2 regions of the Paenibacillus sp. JT22N15 genome follow, and region 1 is predicted to be linked to the other one. Evidence: riboswitches for the same ligand, from Rfam matches in the RefSeq annotation. Region 1 holds a riboswitch; the other holds the start of a gene.
The links. Region 1 has a riboswitch for cyclic di-GMP ahead of AC50X8_RS29030 (glycoside hydrolase family 26 protein). Riboswitches for the same ligand answer to the same signal wherever they lie in the genome.
Positions count from the first base shown of each region.

Region 1 (5,310 bases):
TCGGATATGGACTCAGACGTTAGTCCTAGTGCCAGCACCTCATTCAAGCAATAAGAATCAAATCCATTGGATTGAAGCTTCATCCCTGTAGCCAAATCCTCTGTTATCGTACCGATAACGAAACCACCAATATGGTCAATGGCGCTGCGCCGGAAGATGCAGTTGCTGCCCACATAAATAACAGCGTTAAAACGGTCTCTTCCAGATTGAATAAGCCGCATAAACATATCTTGCTCGTTCGGAATGTTGCGCCCTTGGTAATAGTTGTATTGGAAAATATCTTCGTTGTAAAAAACTTGGGGCGTTTGTACGTAAGCAAGCTTCTCATTCTCTGCAAAAAATCCTACCGTTCGCTGTAAAAAATCCGGTTTGGGCATCATATCGGCATCTAAAGTAAGGAGCAAATCGCCCTTCATCTTCGTCAGCGCATGATTCAAATTACCCGCTTTAGCATGTTCATTTCCGGGACGATCGAGATAATGAACGCCTAAACCTTCGGCTAATTCTCTCATTTCCGCTCGCTTTCCATCATCACACACCCAAATGTTTAACAGATTTTCCGGATAATTCAAGTTTTTACAAGCAAGTATGGTTTTTCTAACCAAGGATGGCGGTTCATTGTAGGTAGCGATCGTAACATCCACAGAATAAAGGTTGTCAGGTAATGGCGCAGGCTTTCTTTCAGTGGGTTTTAGCAGAAGAATGTGGAATAAAACGGATTGAAAAATAGAAATGATTTCAAAAAATAGTAACAACGATCCAAAAATTAATGACCAGCCAGATGGGAGTGTTTGTACAAGTCTCCATACTAGATACACGATCATGATAGCAATGGATAGCGTTGTTAATATGTACCTAGCTTTTGTTTTCAAATAACCCCAATCCTTTGCGCTCTATTTATTCGCCATAATTCCATTCCTTTTCTGACTAATCTACAACATGGATTGACTATACTGTCTAATTTCGCTGTCGATATTTGTTAAATCGGCCGGAAATATGATATTTTTGGCGGCTAAGGCTCAAATTCAAAGTTATCTTATCACAATCCTTGCCCCTTTAAAAGTTAATTTTTCTTCTTAACATTGTAATCTTATTGGCAAAAGTGTAGAAAAAAAGCGAAAAAACTCTAATTTTACGCGGTTTACGCGAAATTAGAGTTTTCTCAGAATACCTATTTAGTATTATATCAGCCAGTGTTTGATAGAGTTGAGACCAGGACTTGACGACTAGCCCCGTCTAATCTTTTAAAGCGTTTTTTGCAGCGTTTGGTAAGCGCTCAGGCTATCAGCCGACGAATCGATATGCCAGTCCAGCTCTTTGTTCTCGTTGAACCAGATCAAGCCTTTAATTTGGCTGTACGCTGGCGATTGCACTTGATTCATCGCATCAATAACCCATTCGTTTTTGCTGCCGCCGCTTTCTGTTGTGCCAGTTTCAGCGATAATGATCGGCTTGCTCGAAATGCTTGTCAGCGCTTGGTACGAAGCGTAGAATACGTCGTTAAAGCTTCTCCACGAGCTCCACGATTCTTTCGTTCCAAAGTTGTAGCCATCGATCGAAAGCAGGTCTACGTAAGCATCGCCTGGGTACATAGCTGTAAACGATGCGTTTTTGCCAACATTTTCAGCGTTTACGTTGTACATGAATTTCACATTCGTTGCGCCTTGCTCTCTGAAAATCGTAACGACACGTTGGAATGCCGCTTTGTAAGTCTCGTTTGTGTTAACTGTGCTGTCGCCAACGCCCCAGCCGTACCAGTTGCCATTGCCTTCGTGGAAAATGCGAAGCCAAATTTCAGGGTTTTTGTTAGCTGCTTGCCAGTTAACCAGTTGTTTTGCCGTTTGTTTCAGGTAAGCGTCTACTACGCCTCTATTAATATCAGCAGTCGAATATTCTTTGTAATTTTTATTTTTAAACTCAAGGGTAAGTAGGTTAATCGAACCATTATTATTTACATAGTCCATAAAGCCCTTCCATTCATTAATCCCTTGGTTCGAGTTGACAAAAGTATGTACAACATCTTGGTGTCCACCGATTAGTTGCTCGTAGGCAGCGATGTTGTTCAAGCTTTGGTTCGGCCAAGTGCCGATCCATGCTCCGTTGTAAAAGTTGGTTTGCGCGCTAGCAGGGAGTGCCCAGAGTAATGTCGAAGCGAGCATAAGGAGTGTAAGAGCGAATTTTGTAGTTTTCATAGTAAGTTCCTCCCCCGAGCGAATGATGGTCGTGGTCCGAAGAACACGCCGCACCTTCATCAGGCAAAGGAGGCTATGTCGGGCTTCGGCAGCTGGCGAGCATATCCTGTTTAAGGATGAAGCCCCTATAGCTTTGCGCACATCAGGTTTCCCTGAGTTTGCCTTTTCGTGTAAGCAATAAAAAAAAGATAGTCCCTGCTCCCGAAAGAACAAAGTCTACCTTGATTAATAAAGGAAGAATCGATGTTGAATTCGGTAGCTGGCGAGCATATTCCGTTAGGAATGAAGCCCCTGTAGCTTTGCGCACATCAGGTTTCCCTGAGTTTGCCTTTTCGTTAAACGATCTAGGTATAAAGTACGAGCTAAAGTAATATGGTGCTATTGTACACCTTAAGCGCAAATTTCGTCAATTTATTTTTTCATAAATTTATACAACGAAAAAATATCCATTAAAGTAGCAAATCGCATACACAATATGAAGCAGGAAAAACATCATGAAATAAAACATTTGCAGCGCCTTATTATTTTTCAGCACATCCGCAAAATAAATGTAGAAGGGGAACGCAACCATGACATAACGTGGAATGCTCTGCAAAAATTCGGCGCTGGCGAACGGAATGAGCATAAGCAGCAATCCATAGGCAAAAAACAGCCATTCATGAGCATTACGGCGAATATCTTTCCAGCGCATAATAAGAAAGGCAGCAAAAATGACGAGGACGGCATTCGCGATAATAAAGGCAAGCAGGCCATTTTCCCAGCCGCCATTTCCTGAGAAATAAGGCTTTTGGATAAAATGAATATAGTTCGAGAACGGAGCAACCGTCTTGCGATACCAGTTGATGCTTTGCTCGGTAATCGGAGCCAGCAAATCGCCAGTAAGCCATTTCATGTACAACAGATAACCGGCTAGCGGCAGCGCCGAAATGATTGCATAGCCTAAATACTTCGTGTCCTTCCACTTGAAACGGTACAGCCTGTGTTCGATCAACAGCGTACCCACAACGAAAAACAAGTTGACGAAGCCCAAATTGCGCGTCACAGCGGACAAGCCCCCGAACAGAAACGCGAGAAAATATCGTTTTTGCATCGCATAATAGACGGTCATTAGCGACAGCATGAGGAACAGGCTCTCTGTATAAGGCACGGCATAGAAGATGGCGGTCGGAAAAATGAGCAGCAGCAGCACCGCGACTTGGGCGTGCTCCTGTTTCAGTCCTCTTTTTAAACAAATGCCATAAAAATAAAAAAGTGATACGAGCAAAAACAAATTCGATAAAACCGATCCCACGACTGTCGCATCGTATTTAGAAATAGACTCCACCAAAAAGACTAACAAAGGGTATAAAGGGAAAAACACCCAATTTGCACTAGGATGCGATTCGTTGATGTTATACGTATCATAGCCATTTTCGGCAATTCCCAAGTACCATACGCTGTCAAATTTCCTTAGATCCTCGAAGCTCGGCTTCTTCAGCTGTGAAATATCCGTCTGGATCGAGAGCTGGCTCGATGTGAAATCATGCCCCTGCACGACCGTATAGTCCGGCGGAATTTGATAGTTCGAAAACAGATTCATGCCGAGAAAGCCTGCAAAATAAAGCAATATTCTCGTAATGACAAACAAGGAGAGCAGGAAGATCAAAACTTGCGTATTCGATTTTGCTTTAAGCAGCAGCGATTCCATTCGTCACCTCGTCTCTTGTAATTGCTGCGATTTCGTTTCCACCGGCACAACGTTATGCAGCACGGTTTCCACGAAGTATTTCGGGCGTTTCTTCGTTTCAATGTAAATTTTGCCGATATATTCGCCAATTAGTCCAATGCACAGCAGCTGAATGCCGCCAATGAACCAAATCGAAAGAATCATCGAGCTCCAGCCGGATACCGTGTTGCCCTGCAAATGCCTGACGAATACATAAAGGGCGAACACTAGGCTCATGACCGACATAAAAAAGCCGACAACCGACACCGCGCGGATAGGAGACACGCTGAACGAGGTAATGCCTTCCCATGCGAAGATAAGCATTTTTTTCAGTGGATATTTCGATTCGCCGGCGGTTCGCTCCAGACGATCGTAATACACACTGTCGGATTTGAAGCCGATGGTAGGAATAATGCCACGCAGGAATAGATTGACCTCCTGGTACTCCTCCAGCTTGTCAACGATCTTCTTGCTCATCATCCGGTAATCCGCATGATTATAAACGACATTTACGCCAAGCTTAATCATTAATTTGTAGAAAAATTGCGCGCTGAACTTTTTGAACATCGTATCGGTCGTTCGTTTGTTCCGCACGCCGTACACGACTTCATAGCCCTGCTTGTACTTCTCAATAAACTGGTCGATCACCGTAATATCGTCCTGCAAATCGGCATCGATGGAAATAATGCAATCCGCATATTCCTTCGCCGTCAACAAGCCTGCCAGCAGTGCCCGCTGATGCCCGACGTTCCGGGAAAGCTTCAGCCCGCTCACAAAACGGTTGCTCCGGTGAAAGGAATCAATGAGCGACCACGTTTTATCGCGGCTGCCATCGTCTACAAGCAGCATTTTGCTGTGCTCGGACACCTTTCTCTCCTTCACCAGCCGTTCCAGCAGCAGGGACATTTGCCGCACCGTTTCCGGCAGCGCTTCTTCCTCGTTATAGCAGGGCATGACGATCGATACAATAGGCAAATCGGACTCATCGCCTCTCATGACTTTTCCCTCGCTCTCTATGATGTTGTCCATTTTTCGACAATTAGTATAATAGCATTCCTTGGTTAAAGTAAAGTTAAATCGCTGCTATTTGGCTGGGCATTTTTCTTTAAAACGTATTATGCACCATTTTCAAGAAAAAAAGCCCTTGCTGCAAGGGTAGCTGTCTGCCACCGCTGCCGCAAAGGCTGATCTTTGTCTGCATGGGAATATTACATTTGCTGAGGAGCCGAAACGCCCACGAGGCGGAGCGCATTCGCAATGACGGTGCGAATAGCGCCAAGCAGCGCAAGGCGCGCCTGAGTCTGCGCCGCGTCCTCGGTAATGACGCGTTCTGCTCTGTAATAGCTGTGGAACTGGGAGGCCAGTTCATATACATAGCGAATGATGCGATGCGGCGCATATTGCTCCGCCGAC
Region 1 covers NZ_JBXENV010000020.1:34,373-39,682, forward strand. The annotation lists gene AC50X8_RS29025 (glycosyltransferase) at 1-824, opposite strand, end outside; gene AC50X8_RS29030 (glycoside hydrolase family 26 protein) at 1,245-2,192, opposite strand; cyclic di-GMP riboswitch class I at 2,277-2,365, opposite strand; cyclic di-GMP riboswitch class I at 2,444-2,531, opposite strand; gene AC50X8_RS29035 (mannosyltransferase family protein) at 2,620-3,879, opposite strand; gene AC50X8_RS29040 (glycosyltransferase family 2 protein) at 3,883-4,926, opposite strand; gene argS (arginine--tRNA ligase) at 5,106-5,310, opposite strand, start outside.

Region 2 (5,310 bases), on a different contig from region 1:
TGGATATTATAAAGCGGCACGTACTGATGCGCTTCGGTTTGCACTGAAAGTCTCTGCATTTCCGATACTAATTGCTTGAAGGTCATATCCGGTACGATCTGGACACGGGTTGGGATTACGTTGATAAACAGGCCCACCATACTCTCCACACCGCTAATCTCAGCGGGACGACCCGATACAACTGCTCCAAACAACACATCGCTGCTGCGCTGATAACGGCTAAGCAGAATAGCCCAAACGGCTTGAATCGCTGTGCTTAACGTAACCTGATGCTCTCTTGCCAGTCTAGAGAAAGCCTCACTGTCTTCCTCTCCAAGCTTAAAATGAAGCTCGCCTGACGAATAACCTTCCTCCCTGCGTCTGCTGCGCTGCTCGGCGAAAGACTCCTGCCCCTCAAATTCAGCTAAATAGCTCGACCAAAAGACAAGCGAAGCCTCCTTATCCTGCTTGCCAAGCCAGTTGATATATTCCTTATATGGTTTCGAGACGGGCAGCTCGTATGGCTTATGATTCAGCAAGGCGCTGTATATCTGAAACAGCTCCTTTACAATAATGCCAAAGCACCAGCCGTCCAGCATAATGTGGTGATAGCTCCATATCCATTCATACGTGTCCTCACCTGTCTTAAAAACGGTCGTCCGCATTAAAATATCTTTGGACAGATCAAATCCCAGCATTTTATCCTGCTGCTTGAAGGCAGCAAGCTGTCGCTGCTGCTCTTCTTGGGGCTGATCACATAAATCTATTTCCTGAACATGGAACGCTCGCTGCTTGAATACAACCTGAACCGGCCGGTTGATTTTCTCGTGGAGGAATACGGTACGAAAAATATCGTACCGATCCATCAACACGTTCATGCTTTGTTCCAGCAAATCTTTGCGAAATGAGCCTTTCACCGAAATGGCCAGTTGCTCCATATAATAGCTCTGTCCGGGGTGCAGAAGCGTGTGAAACAGCATGCCCTCTTGCATAGGCGATAAAAAATAAATATCTTGTACTTGATCCTTCTGAAAAGTAATCCCGTTCACCTGTGCTTGGCCTCCTTCTATCCATTCCGCAGCAAGTTAAACTGCGCGCTAATTCATTCTCTTAGCCAAACTTCTCTGCCAGCATGTCAAAAATATCTCCGACCTCTTCGAGCTGCAATTCGCTCGCCGTAAAGTCGCTAGGTGTGAAATCTCTGTCTGTCTTGGCTGTACAATGCTGAATTAATACAAGCAAATGATGGTGGAAGCGATCCATCAGCTGATCTATCGTAGCTCGCAAATATTGCTTTTTATTGTAGGCGCAAGACACAACGAGGCGTTCGCCTCTTACCATACCGCTTAAGCTGAGCGCATACAGCGCTTCAGATTCCGGGCTTGTTTGCGCGCCCATATCGTATACGGATGGTGAAAGCAAGTCTGTTTGCACCTCGCTGTCGAATTGCCCCAAATAGTTGAAGCTGATTTCCGGTTTGAATGAGAAGGTGAGCCCTGCTTTATGCTCATCAGCTGCCAAATATCGCAGCAGGCCATAACCGATTCCCTTATTGGGAATATGGCGCAAATCTTCTTTCACCCGTTTTATTTGATAGGCTAAATCGTCCGTATAGCTCATGTCGAGCACAACCGGATATTGGGAGGTAAACCAGCCTACCGTTCGTGATACGTTAATAGCTACAGCTACCGGCATAATCACCTCCAGCTTGACTACTGAATCGGCTGGTTTGCCATTTTGCTGGACAACGGTTTTGTTCCCTTCCTGCTGCAATCCATTCCCTCATGCGATCTAAGCTTGAGAAAACCGCTCAAATTGGCAATACTCGTTCCGGGGTAAAACTGCTCGGTATACCAAATTCGTTTTTGCGCATGTGTTAATGGATAATAAAAACGTTTCATCAAATTACCCCCAATAACTTGTTTTGATAAATAAAAAACTGCCCGGATTTTGGACAGTCTGCTCCCATTTTCCAGCAACCTGTCAACCGTAGCATCGTCTGATGCCTTAGGCCATGGCTTTGCGTCCCTATGTTTCCATAGGTATGCCTTTATCCATTTTATGTTTGTTTTATTCCATTCCTAATCTATAAACAATCCGTTCATCAAATAGTTACGTTTTTTACATTTTTTTATATTTTCATTCGACAAAAAGTTTTTGGGAGAGGGGTCCTATTAATATGAAGAGAATGAAAGTCTATGGGAGGAGACGAAACTTGGATAGACTAGAACGAAATAATCCTGCGCAGATTTATCTTCCTTGATACGTAACGCTATGAAAATTTTAAAACAAAAAAGCCGCCATTTAGGCGGCATCAGGCTGTCGAGAAGGTCTCGACAGCCATCTTTATAAGCATTCAGTTTAACGCATCACCGCGTTTCTGTGGTATCGATTTTTCCTTTATTGTCTAAAAGGTTCGGCATATGTATTCACAAGATAATGGGCGTCCAGCCATTGATCCGCTTATTCTTTTCAAGATCATCTTTCTGGGCTATTTCTTCAGGTGTCAGCTTTATGGAAAGAGCAGCTGCAGCATCCTCAATATGCGATATTTTTGTAGCACCAACAATAGGTGAGGTTACAGGTTCTTTCTGAAGAGTTTCAGGCTTTTATCAATCTCGCTCATAATGGCCTTTCGAGAAAGTCCGGCACCGTTTGGACCTGCATGCGCCCATTCACCTTAGTAGCCAGCACGATTTCATCCCGATTTGCATATTCCTTTAAAGCAGGTCCAATAACCGCCTCACTTGATCCGGCTGAATATACATTAGCTGTATCAAAAAAATTGATACCAAGCTCTAGTGCTTTTTTAATAACGGGACGACTGTCTGCTTCATTAATAATCCATTGAAGCCCTCCTTGCACGGCTACTCCGAAGCCCATACAGCCCAGACAAATTCGGGATACATCCAAGCCCGTATTTCCGAGTTTCACATATTCCATTTGATTGTTCCTCCATTTATTCATTATTTTTCAACAAACGTTTCACAAATAAAGTGAACAGCAGCAAGGAAATCGCAACAGACAAAGCGCTGACCGTGAATAACGCCTGATAGCTCATATACTGGGAAACCCAGCCTAGCACGATCGCACCGAGCCCGATGCCAAGATCATTAGCAGTCGATATCGAGGCGTTGGCAACTCCGATTCGCTCTGGATGGGCCAGACGGATCGTTGCCGCTTGAAGGGCCGGCTGCGCGGAGCCAAACCCGATGCCATATAAAATCGCCGCAACAAGCACACCGCCTAAGCCGGTCGACATGCTGAGCACAATCAAGGCGCCAATCGTAATGACAAGGGCTGGTACGATAACAGAAATCTCTCCGTATCGATCCGAAAGTTTTCCCGAAATGGGACGGCTGAGTGCCAGTGATGCAGTAAGGGCCAGAAAGAATGCGCCGGAATTGACCTGAATCGACTTAGCGAACAGCGGAACAAATGTTGTAATGCCCCCATACGCGATAAACAGAAAAAAGACGGATGCCGCAATCGGCAAAACGGATTTTTCGAACAATTCTATTTTTCTTACGCCCGTTTTGGGCTGGAAGGGCATTTTTGCTCCTAACGTCAGGAGCAGCGCTATCGCAGAGAGGACGACGGCGATTAAAAACAAAGCGCTGTACGACTGGTTCTCTGTCACCCAGAGCCCGAACATCGGACCGACTGCCATAGCCAAGGTCATGGATGTGCTGAACCATCCCATTCCTTCGCCGCGGCGGCCCGCTGGAATCATGTCTGTAATCGCTGTCATTGAGGCGGTTGTAGAAACGGCCCAGCTCATACCATGCAAAATTCTGAGCCCCATCAGCACAACAATTCCTCCAACCCAGTTATACATATACATTGCCAGGATGAACAGAATAAGCCCCCAAATGAGAAACGGGCGCCTGCCGAATTGGTCCAGCATCCCGCCGACGATGGGGCGAAAAATAACGGCGGACAGCATAAACGCGCCCATCGCCAGCCCGACCTGCGATTCGCTGCCTCCCATCTGTGTGATGAATAGCGGCATCGTCGGATACAGCATATAAAAGGCATTAAACAAAAATAGGTTTCCTATCGTCATGAGCGTAAACGATTTCGTCCATAGACGTTCCATTGTTCTTTCCCCCCGTTTTTTACGTATAATCCCCGATGCGTTTTTCGGACATCAAAAACATTGAATTTCTACTATTCCTTGATTCATTAATGTACTCACGTCTATAATTATAAACAGACACCGGACATCTGCAATTGCTAAATGAGCTGGATTTGTTAAGTAATGAACAGTTGCATCATCATTGTCTATTATTAAAGAAAGATTGGTGATTCCCAGTTGGCTAAAGTGGATCGGAGAATACTCAAAACCCAGGAAGCGTTAAAAAAAGCGGTTATTGATTTGATGTCAGAGAAAAATTTTGATGATATTACGATCCAGGATCTTTCCGATAGGGCGAATGTGAGCCGCGGAACGATCTATCTTCATTATTTGGATAAATTTGATTTGCTGGACAAGCTTATCGAAGAACACATCAACGTGTTAAGGGAAATGTGCAAATCCGCAGCCGAATTGGAATTTACCGAAGCCACTTTGATGTGGACGGAATACTTTGAGCTTCATTATTCCTTTTTTTCCATGATGCTGGCGAGTAAAGGCGCCCCCTACTTTCGCGGCCGGTTTCTCGACTTGCTTATCGAAGAATTAACGAATGAGGTTGAGGTAATCAAAGGGAAGAATGAGAAGTTAAATGAAGATCTTCTAGTCAGGTTTATTGCCTCTGCTTACGTAGGGGTTGTGGAATGGTGGTTTACGAATGACAAGCCTGTCCCCCATCATGTCTTGGCAGAGCAACTGGGGACGTTGCTTGAGCGAAATGTGTAAGAAAAGGCCCCCATTATGCTGAGGGCCGGAGGCATCCCTTTTTACAGGCAGGCGCAGCTTCAACAAAAGTCCTCGCGTTAGCTGCATGCCTGCACTTCTTATCTAGAGTGCTGTTTGGTCGGACGATACATGTACATTCTCAGTAAAATAGCTAACAAACTAAATACCAAAAATATAATTCCTCCTAACACGATGTATCGTGTACCCATCCCTGATAAAAACAATCCTAATACGATGGGGTAAGTCACGACTGTTCTCATTGGATTTTTAGAGAGCAGCCTCCCTCCGATTAAGTTGCCCAGCAAACTGGCCAAGCCATATAAAAATAACGTCAAGCTTAACATTTTCCCCGAAATATGAGTAATGGTTTCAAGGTACTGCAATGTAACTGCTAACACTAGCCCCTGCTGAGCCTATAAGTACAACAGCAGCAATAGCTAGCCAAATAATCGGTTTTTTTAATACGCTTA
Region 2 covers NZ_JBXENV010000003.1:540,181-545,490, forward strand. The annotation lists gene AC50X8_RS08465 (non-ribosomal peptide synthetase) at 1-1,028, opposite strand, end outside; gene AC50X8_RS08470 (condensation domain-containing protein) at 1,090-1,752, opposite strand; cyclic di-GMP riboswitch class I at 1,951-2,038, opposite strand; partial or broken gene AC50X8_RS08475 (transposase) at 2,391-2,528, shown strand; partial or broken gene AC50X8_RS08480 (aldo/keto reductase) at 2,579-2,922, opposite strand; gene AC50X8_RS08485 (MFS transporter) at 2,939-4,078, opposite strand; gene AC50X8_RS08490 (TetR/AcrR family transcriptional regulator) at 4,295-4,840, shown strand; gene AC50X8_RS08495 (MFS transporter) at 5,210-5,310, opposite strand, start outside.
Region 2: another riboswitch for cyclic di-GMP. It lies ahead of AC50X8_RS08470 (condensation domain-containing protein); the one in region 1 lies ahead of AC50X8_RS29030 (glycoside hydrolase family 26 protein).